Regions from separate parts of the Streptomyces sp. NPDC048441 genome, predicted to be linked through region 1. Evidence: riboswitches for the same ligand, from Rfam matches in the RefSeq annotation. Region 1 holds a riboswitch; each other region holds the start of a gene.
What was found. Region 1 has a riboswitch for cyclic di-AMP ahead of ACGFSB_RS33050 (C40 family peptidase). Riboswitches for the same ligand answer to the same signal wherever they lie in the genome.

Region 1 (6,036 bases):
GAGAGCGGTGCCCGCCTCGCGTTCGAGCTTGGCCAGCTGCTGGGAGAGGGCGGGCACGGTGTAGCCGAGGCGCTCGGCGGCGCGGGTGATGGACCCGGCCTCGGAGACCGCCACCAGTGCGGCGAGCCGCGTCGGGTCGTACATGGTGTCTCCTGGTGCGGGAGAGAGCCTGGGCGCCTGGGGCTAAACGTCTGCTTAAGGCAGACCCAGGATATTCCACATACCTGCTGAAGGCAGAAGAACGGCAGGGTGGGGGACATGGACGCACAACTGGTCGCCTTCACCGGGGTCGCCGCGGGCATGGTCGCCATGCCGGGCGCCGATTTCGCCGTCGTGGTGCGCAACGCGCTCGCCTCCCGACGGGCGGGCGTCACCTGTGCGCTCGGCGTCGCGGGCGGGCTCCTGGTGCACACGGCGCTCGCGGTGGCCGGGGTGGCGGCGGTCCTCACGGCGGTGCCCGCCCTCTTCCGGGCGCTGCAGATCATGGGCGGCGCCTATGTGCTGTACCTCGGCTGCCGCGCGCTGCGGTCGGCGGCCCGGCCGCTGGAGAGTTTCGGTGCCCCGGACACCGACGCGGAGCCGAAGGCGGCGGGCGCCGGCAGCCTGCGGCAGGGCTTCCTGACCAATGCCCTCAACCCCAAGGCGCCGATCACCTTCCTGAGCGTGCTGCCCCAGTTCGTGCCCGCGGGGAGCCCCGCGATGCCCAGGACGCTGCTTCTCGCGTCCATCATCGTCGCCCTGGCCCTCGTGTGGTTCCCGGCCGTCGCGATCCTGGTGGACCGCCTCGGCAACTGGCTGCGCAGACCGCGTACGGCCCGTGCCGTCGAGGGCGGCACGGGCGCGGCACTCGGCGTGCTCGGCCTGGTGCTCCTCAGCGAGGCGGCTCTCGCGTGACGTGCTGCCGCGAGGCCGAGCGGCGCAGCAGACGGGGGAGTACGCCCCACAGGCCCGCGCACACCAGCAGTGTGCCCGCGCTTGCGATGATCCCGCCGGTGCGGCCCACCGCCACGTCCACGACCAGGAGCACGGATCCGGCGAGGGCGAACATCAGGACGCCCATGCCGATCCGGGCGAGGTGCGAAGAGACCCGCACGATCAGCGGCTTGGCGCGCCTCTGGAACAGCGCCCTGTGCACCGCGGCCGGTGCCGTGAACAGAGCCGCCGCCAGGACGGCGAGCAGCAGCGTGGTGACGTAGGTGGCGCGCTGCACGGTGTCCAGAGACGGGAAGCGCGGGGTGAAGGCGAGTGTCAGCAGGAACGCGAAGAGGATCTGCACGCCGGTCTGCGTGACCCTCAACTCCTGGAGGATCTCCGAGAAGTTGCGGTCGGCGCGTTCGAAGGGCGTCTCGTTGCGGGTGTCGTGAGCGGCGTGGGTGCCGCTGTCGTCGGCCATGCCGCACGAGTATCCGGGTCGGCGCACTCCAAGCGCGGCGGGCGCGCCGGGCGACGGCGTCGGCCGTGGGGCCGGCCGCCGCCGCCCGGCGGCAGGTCAGCGCACCCTGCCGTACGAGACGCTCTTCGTCCAGATCTTCTCCAGGCGCACCACGGTCCCGCTCTTGGGCGCGTGCCAGATGCGGCCCTTACCGGCGTAGATGCCGACGTGGTAGATGCTCCGGCCGGAGCGGAAGAAGACGAGGTCGCCGCGGCTGCGGTTCGACGCCGATACATGGCGGGTCTTGTTGTACTGCTGCGCGGCGGTGCGCGGCAGCTTCTTGCCCGTGCGCTTGAACGAGTAGAGGGTCAGGCCCGAGCAGTCGAACCGGTGTGGCCCCGCCGCTCCATAGCGGTACGGAGAGCCCTTCTTGGATGCGGCGATCTGGAGCGCCTTCGTCCCGTGTGTCGCGGCCTGTGCTTCCGACGTGAGCCCTGGGGCCACGAGGGTGCCGCCTACGACGGCGAGCGTGAGGACCGATGCGGAGCCGGCCCTGGTGAGCAGCGACGGAACATGATTCAGCGCGGTCATGCGCAACCCTTCGTCAGCCGCCTGTGAAGGATGACCTGTCGGATTCGGGCTGGCGAAGTTGCCCGGCCGCGGTGTGCGGCTTCACCCCAAGGGCCGTCGTCCGGACTTTCCGGAACCGACCCGTCATGCCTGGGTCCTCCACTCCTGCCGGTGCACCGATGTCGACCGGATATCCGGGCGGCGGCAGGACTCGGCGTCCGCCCGGACCGCCCCGCCGTGTGGCGGGGTCTTGTCGTCGGAAGGGATCTTGACCTGTGAAAGGCCCGAATTCCGAGCCGAAACGGCCTTTTGTGAGGCTCCTCACGGCTGAACCGTTCGGGTGGACAAGGCAGGATTCGGGATCGGGCCGAGGGGCTCGACGATCGTTCTACCAGCACCGGAACGTCAGATTCCGCCCGCCGCGTACACACGTGGTGCAACTGGGACCGGCCGAGAATACGACGATTGGCTACGCCGAACGAGGTAGCCCGACTGGTCCGTTTAAGACCGGCCCCGGACGCTCCAGGTCCGCGGCGCGAATATGACGCGTGCTCAGGACGCCGACGGGGGAGGCATGGTGACCCGCGAGGACCGCCGCTCGCCGTCGAGCACCCGCAGGGCGCGCGCCAACGTCGGCGCGTGCACGGCGCTCTCGCCCCGCTGGTGCATGAGCGTCAGCGCGTCGCGCAGCGCGGTGGCCTTGCCGACCAGGGCCTGGGCGGCGCGCAGTCCGCCGTACGTGTCCGATGCGCGGGCCGGGTTGATCCGGCCCACCAGATCGACCACTTCGAGGTACCGGTCGATCAACTCGCCCTCGGCGCGGGTGAGTGCGGGCAGCGGAGGGAGTTCGGGCGGCAGCATCGGCGGTTCACCTCGCGTCCGGGGAGCGGAGTGAGGACTTGCGGGTCGAGATGATCCGGTCCACCAGGCCGTACTCGACGGCCTCGGGGGCGCTCAGGATCTTGTCGCGCTCGATGTCGGCCGTGACGCGCTCCGGGCTCTGCCCTGTGTGCTGGACGAGCAGCCGCTCCAGCTGGGCGCGGGTGCGCAGGAGTTCGTCGGCCTGGATCGTCAGGTCGGACGTCTGGCCGTGGATGGGCTCGGCGAACGACGGCTGATGGATCAGGACCCGGGCGCCGGGCAGCGCGAACCGCTTGCCGGGGGTGCCCGCGGCCAGCAGGACCGCGGCGGCCGACGCGGCCTGGCCCAGGCAGGTCGTCTCCACGTCACAGGTGACGAACTGGATCGTGTCGTAGATCGCGGTCATCGCGCTGAACGAGCCGCCGGGGGAGTTGATGTAGAGCGCGATGTCGCGGTCGGGCGCCAGATATTCGAGGTGCATGAACTGCGCCATCACGTCGTTGGCCGAGGTGGCGTCGATCGGCGTACCCAGAAAGACGATGCGCTCCTCGAGCAGCTTCGAGTACGGATCGAGGGTCCGCTGCCCCGTGCTGGTGTGCTCGGTGAACTGGGGCAGGACATAGCGGGCAGACGGTCGGTTCATGGCGCGTCTCTCCTCTTCCGGGGGCGGCTGCTCCCCAGTTCCATGAAAAGGGTTCCTGTAAAAAATGTACAGGACGTACGTAACAGCATGGTGGCGAGCATGGGCCGGTGATCCGCGGGAGTCAACAGGCGGGCGGTGTTTCAGCCGTTCGCTGAATGCGAAGGACTCGGCGTATGAGCCCTGAAGCGAACCAAGCGCAGGAGGCGCGAGCCTCCGAGCTCGTCCACCTCACCGCCCGTGAGCTCGCCGCCGGGCTCCGCACCCGCGAACTGTCCGCGCGTGAGGTCGTCCAGGCGCACCTGGACCGGATCGAGCAGGTCAACGGCGCGGTGAACGCCGTGGTGACCCTGGTGGCCGAGCGCGCGCTCGACGAGGCGCACGCCGCCGACGAACGGGCCGCGCACGGCGAACCGCTGGGCCCGCTGCACGGGCTGCCCATCGCCCACAAGGACACCCACGACACCCGCGGTATCCGGACCACTTACGGGACGCCGCTCCTCGCCGACAACGTCCCGGACCGCGACGAGCTGATCGTCGAGCGCATCCGCGCCGCCGGGGCGATCACCATCGGGAAGACCAACGTGCCCGAGTTCGCGGCCGGTTCGCACACCGTCAATCCGGTCTTCGGGGCGACCCGCAACCCGTACGGCCTCCGGTGCTCCGCCGGCGGCAGCGGCGGGGGAGCGGCGGCCGCGCTCGCCTGCAACATGCACCCCCTCGCCGACGGCAGCGACATGGGCGGATCGCTGCGCAACCCCGCGTCGTTCTGCAACGTGGTGGGCCTGCGCCCCTCGCCGGGCCGGGTGCCTTCCTGGCCGGACACCGACCCGTGGTCGACGATGGCCGTACAGGGGCCGATGGCGCGCACGGTCGGCGACGCGGCGCTGCTGCTCTCCGTCATCGCCGGGCCCGACCCGCGTTCACCGATCGCCCTGGAGACTCCGGGCAGCGCGTTCGGCGGGTCACTGGAGAGTGATCCGAGGGGGCTGCGGATCGCGTGGTCGCCGGATCTGGGAGGGGCGGTGCCGGTGGACCGCGAAGTCACCGACGTACTCGCCCCCGCCGTACGGGTGTTCGCCGACCTGGGGTGCATGGTCGAGGAGGCTTGCCCCGATCTGTCCGGCGCCGACGAAGTGTTCCGGACCTTCCGCGCCTGGCAGTTCCACCTGGGGCTCGGCGCGCTCCTGGAGACGGAAGCCGACCGGATGAAACCCAGCCTGGTCAGGAACGTACGGCAGGGAAGCACGCTCACCGGCATCGACCTGGCGCGGGCCACCGAGCTGCACGGCCAACTGTTCCACCGGGTGCGGGAGTTCTTCGAGAGGTACGACGCCCTGGTCCTGCCGACCAGTCAAGTGGTGCCGTTCCCCGTCGAGTTGGAGTATCCGGAGCAGGTCGCCGGGGTGCCGATGGATGACTATCTGGACTGGATGCGCTCGGCGTACCTGGTGTCCGCGACCGGCAGCCCGGCCCTTTCGGTGCCCGCCGGGTTCACTCCGGGGGGCCTGCCGGTCGGGCTGCAGATCGTCGGTCCGCACCGGGCCGACCTACAGGTGCTGCGCATCGGGTACGCCTTTGAGCAAGCGACCCGGCACGGCGAGCGCAGGCCTGAGGTCTGAGATGTTTGACCAATGGCTTACGGGCCACTCGGGTGTTCGAGGTGGCCGTATGGAACACATCGTCGGATCCGGAGAAGAAGGCGAGTCCAGCGGCTGTAAGAGCGCGAGTCCAGCGGCTGTAAGAGCAAGAGCGCCGTTCCGTGCGGGTCTCCGTAGATCTCCCACAGATTTACCAGAGTAAGGAGGGCCGGTCGGCATGACCGTTGTCCCTGCACAGCAAGCCGGCGGATCGGGCGGCACCAGGGGCCTGTACGACGTCCTGGAGCTCGTCCTCGACCGCGGCCTCGTCATCGACGCCTTCGCGCGCGTCTCGCTCGTCGGCATCGAGATCCTCAAGATTGATGTACGGGTGGTTGTCGCGAGCGTCGACACTTATCTGCGCTTCGCCGAGGCGTGCTACCGCCTTGACCTGGAGGCGGGCCCGCACAGGGACCCCGGCCTCCCCGACCTCATGGGCGAGCTTTCCGGTGCCGCCGAGACGATTTCCGACGCGTTCAAGCAGTCCCGTGAAGAAGGCCAGGCGGAGCCCCGGCCGCGCCCCCGCAAGAGCACAGCCGCGCGCAGGAAGGAGGAGCAGGAGTGAGCACGTACGTCTACGGTGTCACCGCGAGGTCGCACCCTTCGCTTCCCGAAGGCATGAACGGCGTGGGAAAGCCGGCGCGCTCTGTGCGCATCCTCGAGGAAGGCGAGCTCGCGGCCATCGTCAGCGACGCGCCCGAGGGGTTGCGCGCCAAGCGCAACGACCTGCTGGCCCATCAGAACGTGTTGAACGAGGCGGGCGCGGCAGGTCCGGTGCTTCCCATGCGGTTCGGCAACGTGGCCCCGGACGACACGGCCGTCACGAGCGTGCTCGCGGAACGCGCCGAGCACTACCGCGAGCGGCTCTCGACGCTTGCCGGCAAGGTCGAGTACAACGTCAAGGCCAGCCACGACGAACAGGGTGCCCTGCACCGCGTGATGGCCGACACCCC
Region 2 (6,036 bases), on a different contig from region 1:
CAGGAGCGCCCAGCCGACGACGCCGCCGAGTGCGAACAGCCAGAGCAGTAGCAGCCGGTGTACTCCCAGGATCCGCCTGCGCAGCTCTTCGAGTGCCATGCCTCGGTCGGCGAGGAGTGTGTTCCGGTCCGGCCAGGTGCGCAGGTGGACGGGCGGCGGAGGTGGTGGAAGGGTGCGGCGGCGGAGCATGGACCTGACATTACCGGTGGGCCCGCACAGCCCCCGCAGCCGCCCGCACAGCCCTTCACGCCACCCGCGTGGCTCCCGCGAACGGCATCTGGTCGATCGGGGCGAGGCGCACCGGTGCGCTCGGGTTCGGGGCGTGGATCATCTGTCCGTTGCCTACGTAGAGGCCGACATGGCTGATGCCCTGGTAGAAGAAGACCAGGTCTCCGGGCTGGAGTTGGGAGCGCGGTACCCGCTCGCCCGCGGCGATCTGCGCGTAAGTGGTGCGTGGGAGGTCGACTCCCGCGGAGCGGTAGGCGGCCTGGGTGAGGCCCGAGCAGTCGAAGGCGTTCGGGCCGGTGGCGCCCCATACGTACGGGCGGCCGAGCGACTTGTAGGCGTACGCGACGGCCGCTGAGGCACGGGAGTTGGAGGCCTTGGCCGGGACGTTCAGGGCGGCGTCGCGGCCCGCGGTCCGGGAGGCCCTGTCCGGACCGCCGTCGCCCGCGAGCTCGGCGCGCTGATCGCCGGTCAGTTGGGACATGAGCCGTTTGGCCGCGTCGAGCTTTCCGTTGACCGTCTTCTTGTGCTTCCTCAGCTCCGCCTGGCGGGACTTGAGGTGCGCGAGTGTGCCGTCGGCCTCGGTGCGCAGCTGGTGGATCTCCTGGAGCTGCTTCTGTACGCCGCTGACGGCCGTGGCCTGGCGGCTGCCCGCCCGGTCGGCGAGTGCGGCGCGCTCGAGGAATTGGTCGGGGTCGGAGGAGAGCGCGACCTGGACGGCCGGGTCGATGCCGCCGCTGCGGTACTGCGCGGCGGCGATCGAACCGAGGCCCTCACGCGCCGAGTTGAGCTTCTCCGTCTTGCGGGCCGCTTCGTCGCGCAGCTCGCCGAGTGACTTCTCGGCGCTGTCGGCCTTCTCCTTGGCGCCGTTGTACTTCTCGGTGGCGATCTCTGCCTCGCGGTAGAGCGCGTCGACCTTGGACTTCACCTCGGCCGGGCTGAGCCGGGGGTCCGCGTGTCCCGTACCGTCGAACGCGGTCGCCGTGGCGGCCCCGGCGAGGGCGATGGTGGCGGCGGTACGGGCCGTATGGCCACTGAGTGAGCGCTGCTTGGGCTTGCGGTGCGCTGCCACGAAGGAGGGCTCCTTAAGGGTCCGGCGGCGGCCCGCACAGGGGGAGCAGGACGCCGCCGGATTTCTCGGCGGTGGTGTCCGACTGCCGCCCCTGGTCCGGGCGGCATTGGGGAGCCGGGCACCTGACGAAGGACGCTAAACCTGGCCGTCACGGGTTGGTGGCGGATTGTGCGCAATTGGCGGAAGTGTTCTGGCGGTGACTGAATGTGACTGCGCGATCCGCCGAACACCATGTCCTTCGCGTCTACCTGTGACCGATGAGGCATTTGTGGCCCACCTGGCTACAGAGCGGTGATAGGGCCCCGGTTAGGCTCCGGACCATGGACGTACTCACCCATGTCTTCGTCGGTCTGCACATCATCGGTATCGCCTCCCTCCTGGGCGGCTTCCTCACCCAGATGAAGCAGATGGGCCAGGGCACGGCCCGTTTCAACCCCGCGATGCTGCACGGCGCGCTGACCATGCTCGTCACCGGCGTGATCCTGGTGGGCCTCAACCAGGCGGACGACAACCCGGTCAACAACATCAAGATCGGCATCAAAATGGCGGTGCTGATCGTGATCCTTGGGCTCGTCTACGTGAAGCGGGACGAGGAAAAGATCGACAAGGGGATGTTCGGCGCCGTGGGTCTTCTGACCACGGCGAACATCTTCATCGCGGTGCTGTGGACCTGAGTTCGTAAAGACAACTCACCCACTACGCGCGCGTGGCCCGCATCCCAAGAGGATGCGGGCCACGCGCGCGTAGTGGGTTGTGTGCAGGTGGGAGGCGATCAAGCAGACCGCTCTCAGGCTGGCCGCACCACGCTGTGGATCGGCATGTAGTAGATCGACTCGACGCGGACGTTCGCGCCCGGCTTCGGGGCGTGGATCATCTTGCCGTCGCCGATGTAGATCCCTACGTGGCTGATGTCGTCGTAGAAGAAGACCAGGTCACCCGGCTTGGCATCGGCGGTCTTCACGGTCGTGCCGACCTTCACCTGATCCCACGTCGTACGCGGCAGGGAGATCCCGGCCGCCTTCCACGCGTCCTGGGTGAGCCCGGAGCAGTCGTAGGAGTCGGGGCCGGTGGCGCCCCACACGTACGGCTTGCCCATCTGGGCCTCCGCGAAGTTGATGACCTTCGCGGCCTTCGTCGCGTAACCGCTGTCCGTGTCCCCGGAGCCGCTGCCGGAGCCGGTGTCGGAACCGGAGCCCGAGTCGGGGGTCTCCTTGTTCTTCTCGCGCTCCTTGGCCGCGGCCTCTTCCGCCGCCTTGCGCTTGGCCTCCGCCTCGGCCTCCTGCTTGCGCGCCAGCTCGGCGGCCTTGCGCTTGGCCGCCTCTTCCTTCTTCTTCTCGATCGCCGCGAGCCGCGCCTTCTCCTCGGCCGTCAGCTCCGAGAGCAGCGTGCGTGCCTGGCCCAGCTTCTTCTGGACGGTCTGCTTGCTGCTCTTGAGGTCGTCACGGGAGTCGCTCAGAGTCTCCAGGCTCGTGGCGGCCTTCGTGCGCTGCTTCGTCGCCGCGGCCTGCTTCGTCTGGTAGTCGTCGACCGCCTTCTTCTGGCGCGCGGTCAGCCGGTCCGACAGATGGTTCTGGTCGAAGTACCCCTGCGGGTCGTCGGCGAGCATCATCGTGGCGGTCTCGGAGACGGCGCCGGTGCGGTACTGGGCCGCGGCGAACGTGCCGAGCTCCTGGCGGGCCTCGTTCAGCTTGTCGGCGCGCTTGGCCACGTCGTCGAGAAGGGTGTCGACCTTCGAGCGCTGCTTCTCGGTGCGCTCCTTGGCCGAGTTGTACTTCTGGGTGGCCACGCCCGCCTGGTGGTAGAGGTCGTCGACCTTCTTCTGGACCTCTTCGAGGCTGGGCTTCTGGGGCGCGGAGGGTGCCGCCTGTGCGCTCTGCGACAGGAGGGCCACAGAGGTGAGGGCCGCCGTCGTGATGCCGATGGCGGGAGTGGCGCGTAGGCCGGCAATGCGGGTCCGCGGCTTGCGGTGCGACGCCAAGGGAGGCGACTCCTTCCGTAGACCGCCTACCGGGTTAGCTGTCGGGTTCGGGCGGGTGGTTCGGAAGGTTGCCCTACAGTCCCGTACTTCGTACGGGACCGATTCACCCCAAGGTCTGAGTGGGTCCCCGGCTCCGAGGAGATCGAACTCGGCGGAGGCCACCCGTTCCCGGCGGGGTTCGCCGGTGGGAGTACGAGCAGCCCGCCCAGCACGCTAGCCAACTCGTGTGGCTCGTGTGAAGGTTGATGTTCGATATGCCCGATACATTTTCGTGACTTTACGAAGCTCTTGACGCGGACACGCGGCGATATGGCGGAGAGTGACCGGTCGTGGGCGGGGCGTAGACGGTGGACGTGGCCGGAACCCGGAGCGGGTTGTCAGTGGGGCCGCCTAGACTCGGGAGGCGATGAGCAGCCTCTTTGATGACAGCTTCCTGGCGGACCTCCAGCCCTCGCGGGCTTCCGAGGAGGAGCCCCCGCCGCCGCCCGACGACAGCACGCCGGAGTCCATTCCGGATGATCTGTTCGACGGGAAGTTTGACGCGCCCGTGCCCAGGGACGCGCACTACCGCGGCGGCGCCCCCCGTCCGGTGATCGATCCGGCGGCGCTGATCTTCGGGTTGAACGAGAACCAGCGAGCGGCCGTCGTGCACGCCGGCTCTCCACTGCTCATCGTGGCCGGCGCGGGCTCCGGAAAGACCCGTGTCCTGACCCACCGCATCGCGTATCTGCTGGCCGCGCGGCAGGTGCACCCGGGCCAGATCCTCGCGATCACGTTCACGAACAAGGCCGCGGGCGAGATGAAGGAGCGCGTCGAGGCGCTCGTCGGACCGCGTGCCAACGCCATGTGGGTATCGACGTTCCACAGCGCGTGCGTGCGCATACTGCGCCGCGAGTCGAAGACGATCGGCTTCACCTCCTCCTTCTCGATCTACGATGCCGCCGACTCCAAGCGGCTGATGGCGCTGGTCTGTCGCGATCTGGACATCGACCCGAAGAAGTTCCCGCCGAAGTCCTTCAGCGCCAAGATCTCGAACCTGAAGAACGAGCTGATCGATGAGGAGACCTTCGCAGGACAGGCCGCCGACGGCTTCGAGAAGACGCTCGCCCAGGCGTACGCGATGTACCAGTCGCGCCTGCGCGAGGCGAACGCGCTCGACTTCGACGACCTGATCATGACGACGGTCAACATGTTCCGCGCGTTCCCGGACGTCGCCGAGCACTACAGGCGCCGCTTCCGGCACGTGATGGTCGACGAGTACCAGGACACCAACCACGCCCAGTACGCCCTCGTGCGCGAGCTGGTCGGCCCCTCCGGAGGCGAGGGGGACGACCCCGCCGAGCTGTGTGTCGTGGGTGACGCGGACCAGTCGATCTACGCCTTCCGCGGCGCCACGATCCGCAACATCCTCCAGTTCGAGGAGGACTACCCGAACGCGACGACGATCCTCCTGGAGCAGAACTACCGCTCCACGCAGACGATCCTGACGGCAGCCAACGCGGTCATCGAGCGCAACGACAGCCGCCGCCCCAAGAATCTGTGGACCAACGCGGGCGCGGGCGCGGGCATCACCGGATATGTCGCCGACACCGAGCACGACGAGGCCCAGTTCGTCGCCGACGAGATCGACCGGCTCACCGACGCGGGCGACGCGAAGGCGGGTGACGTCGCGATCTTCTATCGGACGAACGCCCAGTCCCGTGTCTTCGAAGAGATCTTCATCCGCGTCGGCCTGCCCTACAAGGTCGTCGGCGGCGTCCGCTTCTACGAGCGCAAGGAGGTCAGGGACGTCCTCGCGTATCTGCGGGTGCTCGCCAACCCGGAGGACTCCGTCCCGCTGCGGCGCATTCTCAACGTACCGAAGAGGGGTATCGGCGACCGTGCGGAGGCGATGATCGACGCGCTCTCGCAGCGCGAGAAGATCTCCTTCCCGCAGGCGCTGAAGCGCGTCGACGAGGCGTACGGAATGGCCGCCCGCTCGGCGAACGCCGTCAAGCGTTTCAACACGCTGATGGAGGAGCTGCGGACCATCGTCGAGTCCGGCGCGGGCCCTGCCGTCGTCCTGGAGGCCGTGCTCGAACGGACCGGCTATCTCGCCGAGTTGCAGGCCTCCACCGACCCCCAGGACGAGACGCGCATCGAGAACCTCCAGGAACTCGCCGCAGTGGCGCTTGAGTTCGAGCAGGACAACGGTGAAGCAGCAGCGGGTGCCGAGGGCGAAGGAGAGGACGCGGAGGCGGGCACAGGGATGTCCGGCACGCTCTCCCAGTTCCTGGAGCGGGTCGCGCTCGTCGCCGACTCCGACCAGATCCCCGACGAGGAGGACGACGGCTCCGGAGTCATCACACTGATGACGCTGCACACCGCCAAGGGCCTCGAGTTCCCGGTCGTCTTCCTGACCGGCATGGAGGACGGGGTCTTCCCGCACATGCGTTCCCTCGGCCAGGTCAAGGAGCTGGAGGAAGAGCGCCGTCTCGCGTACGTGGGCATCACGCGCGCGCGGGAGCGGCTCTATCTGACGCGGTCCTCCATGCGCAGCGCCTGGGGCCAGCCTTCGTACAACCCGCCGTCGCGCTTCCTGGAGGAGATCCCGGAGGCCCACCTCGACTGGAAGCGGACGGGGTCCATCGGCGCACCGGCATCTTCCGGGCCCGCTGCGGGAATCGCCTCCTCCTTGTCGTCGTCGCGCTCCCGCGCCGGGGGCGCGCAGGGCTTCGCCACGCGCCGCGCCTCGGAGAAGCCGGTGGTCGCACTTGCGATC
Region 3 (6,036 bases), on a different contig from region 1:
CGGGCAAGATCATGGCCATCGGGACCTCGGACTTCCCCGCCGAACAGCTCGTCGAGGCCCAGTGGACCGCCGACCGCCGGGGCCACATCCCCTTCCGCACCGAGCAGCCCCCGTACTCGGTCTTCGTGCGCGGCATTGAAGCGGACGTGCTGCCCACCGCGCAGAAGTACGGGCTCGGCGTGCTGACCTGGAGTCCGCTCAACAGCGGCTGGCTGACCGGGCGGTTCCGCCGCGGTGAGCCGATCGAGATGAACGGGTTCCGGCAGGCGGTCGCCCACAAGTTCAACCTCGACCTGCCGGGCAACCAGCGCAAACTCGAAGCCGTCGAGCTCCTGTCGGCGTTGGCGGACGAAGCGGGAATCTCCCTGACGCACCTGGCGCTCGCCTTCGCGTCGACCCACCCGGGCGTCACCTCAGTGATCCTCGGCGCCCGCACGGTCGAGCAACTCACCGACCAGCTCGCCGCCGCCGAGGTCCGGCTCGACGACGAGATCCTCGACCGTATCGACGAGATCGTCGCCCCCGGTGTGACACTCAACCCCGCGGACATCGACTACAGGCGGCCGGCCCTGACCGACTGCGAGCAACGCCGCAGGCCCGCTCACCACCGCTGACAGCGGTCCGCCTGCGAAGAAGTTCCTGCCGGCAGCAGTGCATGCGGCACGGCTATCTCACCTCGAAGGCGGCCCGCAGGGTGTCGCGTTGGGCGCGCACCTAGTGGATGTCTGCCTCGTACAAGTCGGTATGACCTTCCGCAATGTGTTGCTGGAACGCCTCGTTGCCCTGCGCGGCCGGATTCGAGCGCGGGAAAACCGAATCCCCGGACGCCGTGATCCACGAGCATCACAATGGCAACACCGTCCGTTGCCGCCACGGCGGCAACTAGCCCAGAACACCTCGTGAGTGAGCAAGAAGAGGGAATGACGTGAGTGAGAGCCAAGACCTGTCCGACGTGTCGGGCAGGCTGAACACCGGGGTCGCGCACAACGCACGAGTGTGGAACTACTGGATCGGCGGCAAAGACAACTACGAGATCGACCAGCAGGTCGGTGACCAGGTCGCCACGATGTTCCCAGTCATCCGAGACGTGGCCCGTGCGGACCGCCAGTTCCTTGCCCGCACGGTGCGATTCCTGACCGCCGACTGCGGCGTGCGGCAGTTCCTGGACATCGGCACCGGACTGCCGACCCTGGCCAACACCCACGAGATCGCCCAACGGATCGCACCCGAAGCCCGGATCGTCTATGTCGACAACGACCCCATCGTGCTCGTCCATGCCCGCAGCCTGCTGACCGGTACCCCCCAGGGAGCTACCGATTACATCGACGCCGACATCCAGCACCCGGACAGCGTCATGGAAGGTGCAGCGGCAACCCTCGACCTGGACCGGCCCGTCGCGGTCATGATGCTGGGCATCCTCAACTTCGTCCTCGACACCGGCGAGGCCCAGGAGATCGTGCGCCGGATCATGGCCTCGGTCCCCTCCGGCAGCTACCTCGCCTTGACCCACCCCACCACCGACACCGATCTCGGCGGCGAAGGCAACGTCGAGGCCATGCGGTTCTGGAACGAAAACGCCACCCCGCCGATCACCGCCCGCAGCCGCGCAGAGATCAGCGCGTTCTTCGACGGCCTGGATCTCCTCACCCCCGGCCTCGTGTCATGCGCGCACTGGCGCGCTGAGACCGACTCCGGGCCCACGCTCCCGCAGTTCGGCGCCGTTGCTATGAAACCCTGACCGAAGGCTGGCTCGCCTACATGGCGAAGAGGTCGTACGCACGAAGGTGGAGTCCGCCGAGATGTCCCCGTCGATCTCGGCTACCGCACCTACTGCGGCCTGGACCTGCGGGAATGGTCCCGGCCCCCGGGAACCCCACGTGCCCCGCACGGCGTCTTGGCTACCGTCACCACAGCGCCGCACGGAGGTCAGATCAGGTCATGGCACACGACGGAGACCAGTCGACCGACCGCGCGGCCGATGGCGAGGGCGACGGCGTGGGCGACAACCCCACCGAGCAGCCGGGCGGCGGCATCAGCGGGACGCTCGGCGCCGTCAGGCGCTACCGCCGCGCGCTGTACGGCTTCACCCTCCGCGTGTCCGTCGTGACCGCAGTGCTCGGCTGCGCGATCCTGGCCGGCGGATTCGCGGCGGCATGGGACACCTTCGAGGGCGTCCGGGACTACGCGGACGCCAACATCGCCAACGAGGACTCCTACGTGGCCTACGCGGAGGATGCCATGCCAGAGCTGGCAAGGGTGTTCTTCGTGATGGTGCCGCTGTTGCTCGTTCTGGGGCTCCTCGTCGTTTCCGTCCTGCACACCGCGTACGCCGTCGGCGACTCTCACGCCAGGCACGGCGGCGGACCGCTGGCCACCCGCGAGTTGTGGCGGCGCACACGCGGGCGTTTTCCCGCCGCCCTCGCGGTCAACACGCTGACCGGACTGGCTGTGGGCGCCGTATGGATGGCGGGCCTGGTGCTGTGGGGCATCGTCGAAAGCGGCGAGGTGCCTGGTGTCGAGCCCACGCCCCTGGGCGAAACCGCGACCTGGCAGTACACCCTGGTGGGGTGGGTGCTGCCGATCACCGTGTGGTGTCTGGGCCCGCTGCTGTACGCCCGCCTGGCGCTGGCCACCGCCGAGACGGTGCTGGAACTCCGTTCCCCGTTCGTGGCGTTGTACCGCTCCTGGGTGCTGACCCGCCGCGCACGACGGCGCACCCTCGGCGTGGGCACACTGGTCACGGCGGCAGCCGTGCTCTTCTTCCTGCTGGCCCGGTACGCGGCCGCTCCCCTCGTCCACCTCGCCGGACTCGGAATGCTGTGGCTCAGCAACGACAATGTGTGGATCACCGGCGTGCTGGTGAAGGTGCTGCCCTCAGCCGTGGCCCTTCTCCTGCTGTCCCCGGTGGTCATGCCGCTGGTGTGCGCACTGTTCGCCCGTCTCCACGGAGACCTGCTCGCACGCGAGGAGGCGGCGAGGGGCGCCGGGGTGGTGGGGGCTTCAGCGGCCGGCCGCCCGACCGGCAGGGTCTCGTAACAGAGGCCATTCCCCTTGTCGGTTCCCCGCGTTGGCGACCTCCGCGGAAGGATCGAGGGAGGGGCAGTTGAGTTCCGTCCACGGCGGTCATCAAGTCCTTGGCGTCGCGGCAGCCTGATCCCGGTGAGGATATGTTCCTTTTGGCATGGAAAGCGGCTCTTGTATCGCGTTCACTTTTGCCCGAAAAAGATACTTCTTCACACCATTAATGGCGTATAGAAAGTGCTGTCCCTATTGCGGGGGGCTCTGGCGAAATGGCGTGCTCTGATATGCCGTCGAGTCGCATTCCAGCGCGTATTGCATTCAGTGAATTGAGTCACACCGGCGGCCTCGACCCCGGGATCCACTGAACGCACTTCCGTTCTGTGCAAAGAAAGTTGGGCTTTTCGATCAAAGGATGCGAGTGGTCCTGGTTGCCAGGGACCGGCATCGCACATTCCTTATTCGAATTTGGGTCTTGTTCCATGCGGGCTTTCTCGCCTAACGTCACCGCCAATCCGGATGGAACGCCGAATCCTGCCGCCATCCAGAAACCATCCCACCCACTCACTTACGCACGGCAGGAGCGGGGGACCCAGGTAAGCCGCCGATCCGGATTCCGGAACGGCTCGGGGTGAAGTCGTATTCACAGTGCGACCGGACATCTCCCGTCCGAACCCGACAGCTCACCTCGTAGGCGACGGAGAGGAATTCGCCATGCCCGCAAAGGGAAAGCACCGCCGCCCCAAGTCCAGTTCACTCACCCGGGGCATCGCCGTGGCAGGGACTGGTGGCGCCGTACTCGTTCTCCCGGTGCTCGGCGCAACCGCCGCCGGAGCGGCGCAGCCGGCCGGCACGACCGCCGGGCCCGCCGCGGCCTCGAAGACCTACGTTGTCGTCGCTGGCGACTCGCTCTCCAAGATCGCCCGAGAGCACTCCCTGAGCGGCGGCTGGAAGAAGCTGTACGAGGACAACCGCAGCGCCCTCGGCGCTACCCCGCGGCTGATCCACCCCGGTCTCAAGCTCACCCTCGGCGAGAAGGCCCCGGCCGAGCCCACGAAGAAGTCGGCCGCCCCCAAGGCGTCCGCCGAACGGGCGGACCGCTCCGAGCGCGAGAACACGCTCGCCGCCGAGCCCGCCGCTGCCCCGGCTAAGAAGTCCTACACCAACGACCTCGACGGCTGGATCAACGAGTCGCTCGACATCATGGCCCAGCAGGGCATCCCCGGCTCCTACGAGGGCATCCACCGCAACATCATGCGCGAGTCCTCCGGCAACCCGCTGGCCACCAACAACTGGGACTCCAACGCTGCCGCCGGAACCCCGTCCAAGGGGCTCTTGCAGGTCATCGACCCCACGTTCACCGCCTATCACGTGCCCGGCACGTCGCTCGACGGCTTCGATCCGGTCGCCAACATCACCGCCGCCTGCAACTACGCAGCCGACCGGTACGGCTCGATCGACAACGTGAACGGCCCGTACTAGACCTAGATCTGGACCTAGACCTAGACCGCGTCCCGTCTCGTCTCGTCCGCTGTGAGCCCCGGCATTCCATGTGTCCGGGGCTCAGGCCTGTCTGAGGCCACGCACCGCTCTCCGCGAATTTGCTCGCCGACTGCCTGAGATCACCCTCCCTCAAGAGAATCCGTCAGCCGCTCATGCAGTGACGTGCCGTCATATAGCGCCCCCGCACATGGACAACTCCATGCGCAATTCCGCTATTTTCTCTGCCCGTTGCGTACGCTCCCTCTCAACTCCCTTACAGAAGCGCGCCGAGCCGACACGGCCTGCGAGTTTCCTGATCTCAGCGGATTGCGCCGGGGAGGGGATGAGATTGAGGCCGACTGGGCCACCCGTGAACCCTTCCGGTTGCCGACCAGAATCGCGTGAGCGAGTTTGGTGGAAGCAGAGAGGGCCCTGGAGGGGGGTGCGTCCGATCGCAGCCGTTCGATTCTCAGGAGGAATGGTGACCAACCCCCAGCAGGACCCGAATCAGCACGAAGGCCCCGCAGACGGCGGAGCGGCAGGCACACCCGGCGTCCACGACGGCGGCGCAGACGGAGGAGCCGACGGCCCCGCAGACGGCGGCGCAGCAGGCACACCCGGCGTCCACGACGGCGGCGCGGACGGAGGAGCCGACGGCGGCGCAGACGACGGAGCAGATGGCGGCGCAGACGGCGGAGCCGACAACTCCGGCAGCGGCTCTTGAGTCTCTTCTCGACCGAGCTTCAGGACACCGACGCCACAGCAGGCGTCGGTGTTCTGGAGACACGGCTGACCAGCCTGAGCCGAGAGCAGTTCGCCCGCGACGTCTGGGCGCGCAAGGCGCTGCTCACACGCGGCGCCAGCGACTTCTGTGACCTGTTCTCCGCCGAGGCCGTGGACGAGCTGATCTCGCGCCGGGGACTGCGTACGCCCTTCCTCCGCGTTGCCAAGGACGGCTCCACGCTCCCCGAGTCATCCTTCACCTCGCCCGGCGGTGTCGGCGCCACCATCGCCGACCAGCTTGACGACACCGCCCTGTGGCGCGGGTTCGCCGATGGCGCCACACTCGTACTGCAAGCTCTGCAGCGCACGTGGGAGCCGGTCGCGGACTTCAGCGCCCGGCTGAGCGGGGAGCTGGGGCATCCGGTGCAGGCCAATGCCTACGTCACTCCGCCGCAGAACCGCGGGTTCGACGACCACTATGACGTCCACGATGTCTTCGTCCTTCAGATCGACGGCGCCAAGCGCTGGCTCGTCCACGAGCCCGTTCATCCCGACCCGCTGCGCGATCAGCCCTGGACGGATCGCCGCTCCGCCGTCGCCGAGGCCGCGAAGGACAAGGCTTACATCGACACGGTTCTCCAGCCGGGTGATGTCCTCTACCTGCCGCGGGGCTGGCTGCACGCCGCCCAGGCGCAAGGCGAGGTCTCGATCCACCTGACGTTCGGAATCCACAGCTGGACGCGTTACGCACTGGCCGAGCAGCTCGCCAAGGCCGCACTCACAGCGCTGCGCGACGATCCCCTGATGCGCGGC

Region 2: linked by a shared signal. The riboswitch ahead of ACGFSB_RS16935 (NlpC/P60 family protein) and the one ahead of ACGFSB_RS33050 (C40 family peptidase) in region 1 are both predicted to bind cyclic di-AMP.
Region 3: linked by a shared signal. The riboswitch ahead of ACGFSB_RS29070 (transglycosylase SLT domain-containing protein) and the one ahead of ACGFSB_RS33050 (C40 family peptidase) in region 1 are both predicted to bind cyclic di-AMP.

Annotation. Positions count from the first base shown of each region.
Region 1 is NZ_JBICXM010000017.1:166,808-172,843, reverse strand. Features, by position in the region: gene ACGFSB_RS33065 (LysR family transcriptional regulator) at 1-144, opposite strand, end outside; gene ACGFSB_RS33060 (LysE family translocator) at 259-894, shown strand; gene ACGFSB_RS33055 (DUF6328 family protein) at 872-1,393, opposite strand; gene ACGFSB_RS33050 (C40 family peptidase) at 1,490-1,963, opposite strand; cyclic di-AMP (ydaO/yuaA leader) riboswitch at 1,967-2,140, opposite strand; gene ACGFSB_RS33045 (hypothetical protein) at 2,495-2,803, opposite strand; gene ACGFSB_RS33040 (ATP-dependent Clp protease proteolytic subunit) at 2,811-3,446, opposite strand; gene ACGFSB_RS33035 (amidase) at 3,620-5,065, shown strand; gene ACGFSB_RS33030 (gas vesicle structural protein GvpA) at 5,262-5,648, shown strand; gene ACGFSB_RS33025 (GvpL/GvpF family gas vesicle protein) at 5,645-6,036, shown strand, end outside.
Region 2 is NZ_JBICXM010000006.1:164,034-170,069, reverse strand. Features, by position in the region: gene ACGFSB_RS16950 (hypothetical protein) at 1-189, opposite strand, end outside; gene ACGFSB_RS16945 (NlpC/P60 family protein) at 245-1,297, opposite strand; gene ACGFSB_RS16940 (hypothetical protein) at 1,618-1,971, shown strand; gene ACGFSB_RS16935 (NlpC/P60 family protein) at 2,085-3,275, opposite strand; cyclic di-AMP (ydaO/yuaA leader) riboswitch at 3,283-3,439, opposite strand; gene pcrA (DNA helicase PcrA) at 3,682-6,036, shown strand, end outside.
Region 3 is NZ_JBICXM010000013.1:179,960-185,995, reverse strand. Features, by position in the region: gene ACGFSB_RS29085 (aldo/keto reductase) at 1-614, shown strand, start outside; gene ACGFSB_RS29080 (SAM-dependent methyltransferase) at 926-1,738, shown strand; gene ACGFSB_RS29075 (hypothetical protein) at 1,939-3,036, shown strand; cyclic di-AMP (ydaO/yuaA leader) riboswitch at 3,534-3,728, shown strand; gene ACGFSB_RS29070 (transglycosylase SLT domain-containing protein) at 3,733-4,500, shown strand; gene ACGFSB_RS29065 (BatC protein) at 4,979-5,224, shown strand; gene ACGFSB_RS29060 (cupin domain-containing protein) at 5,221-6,036, shown strand, end outside.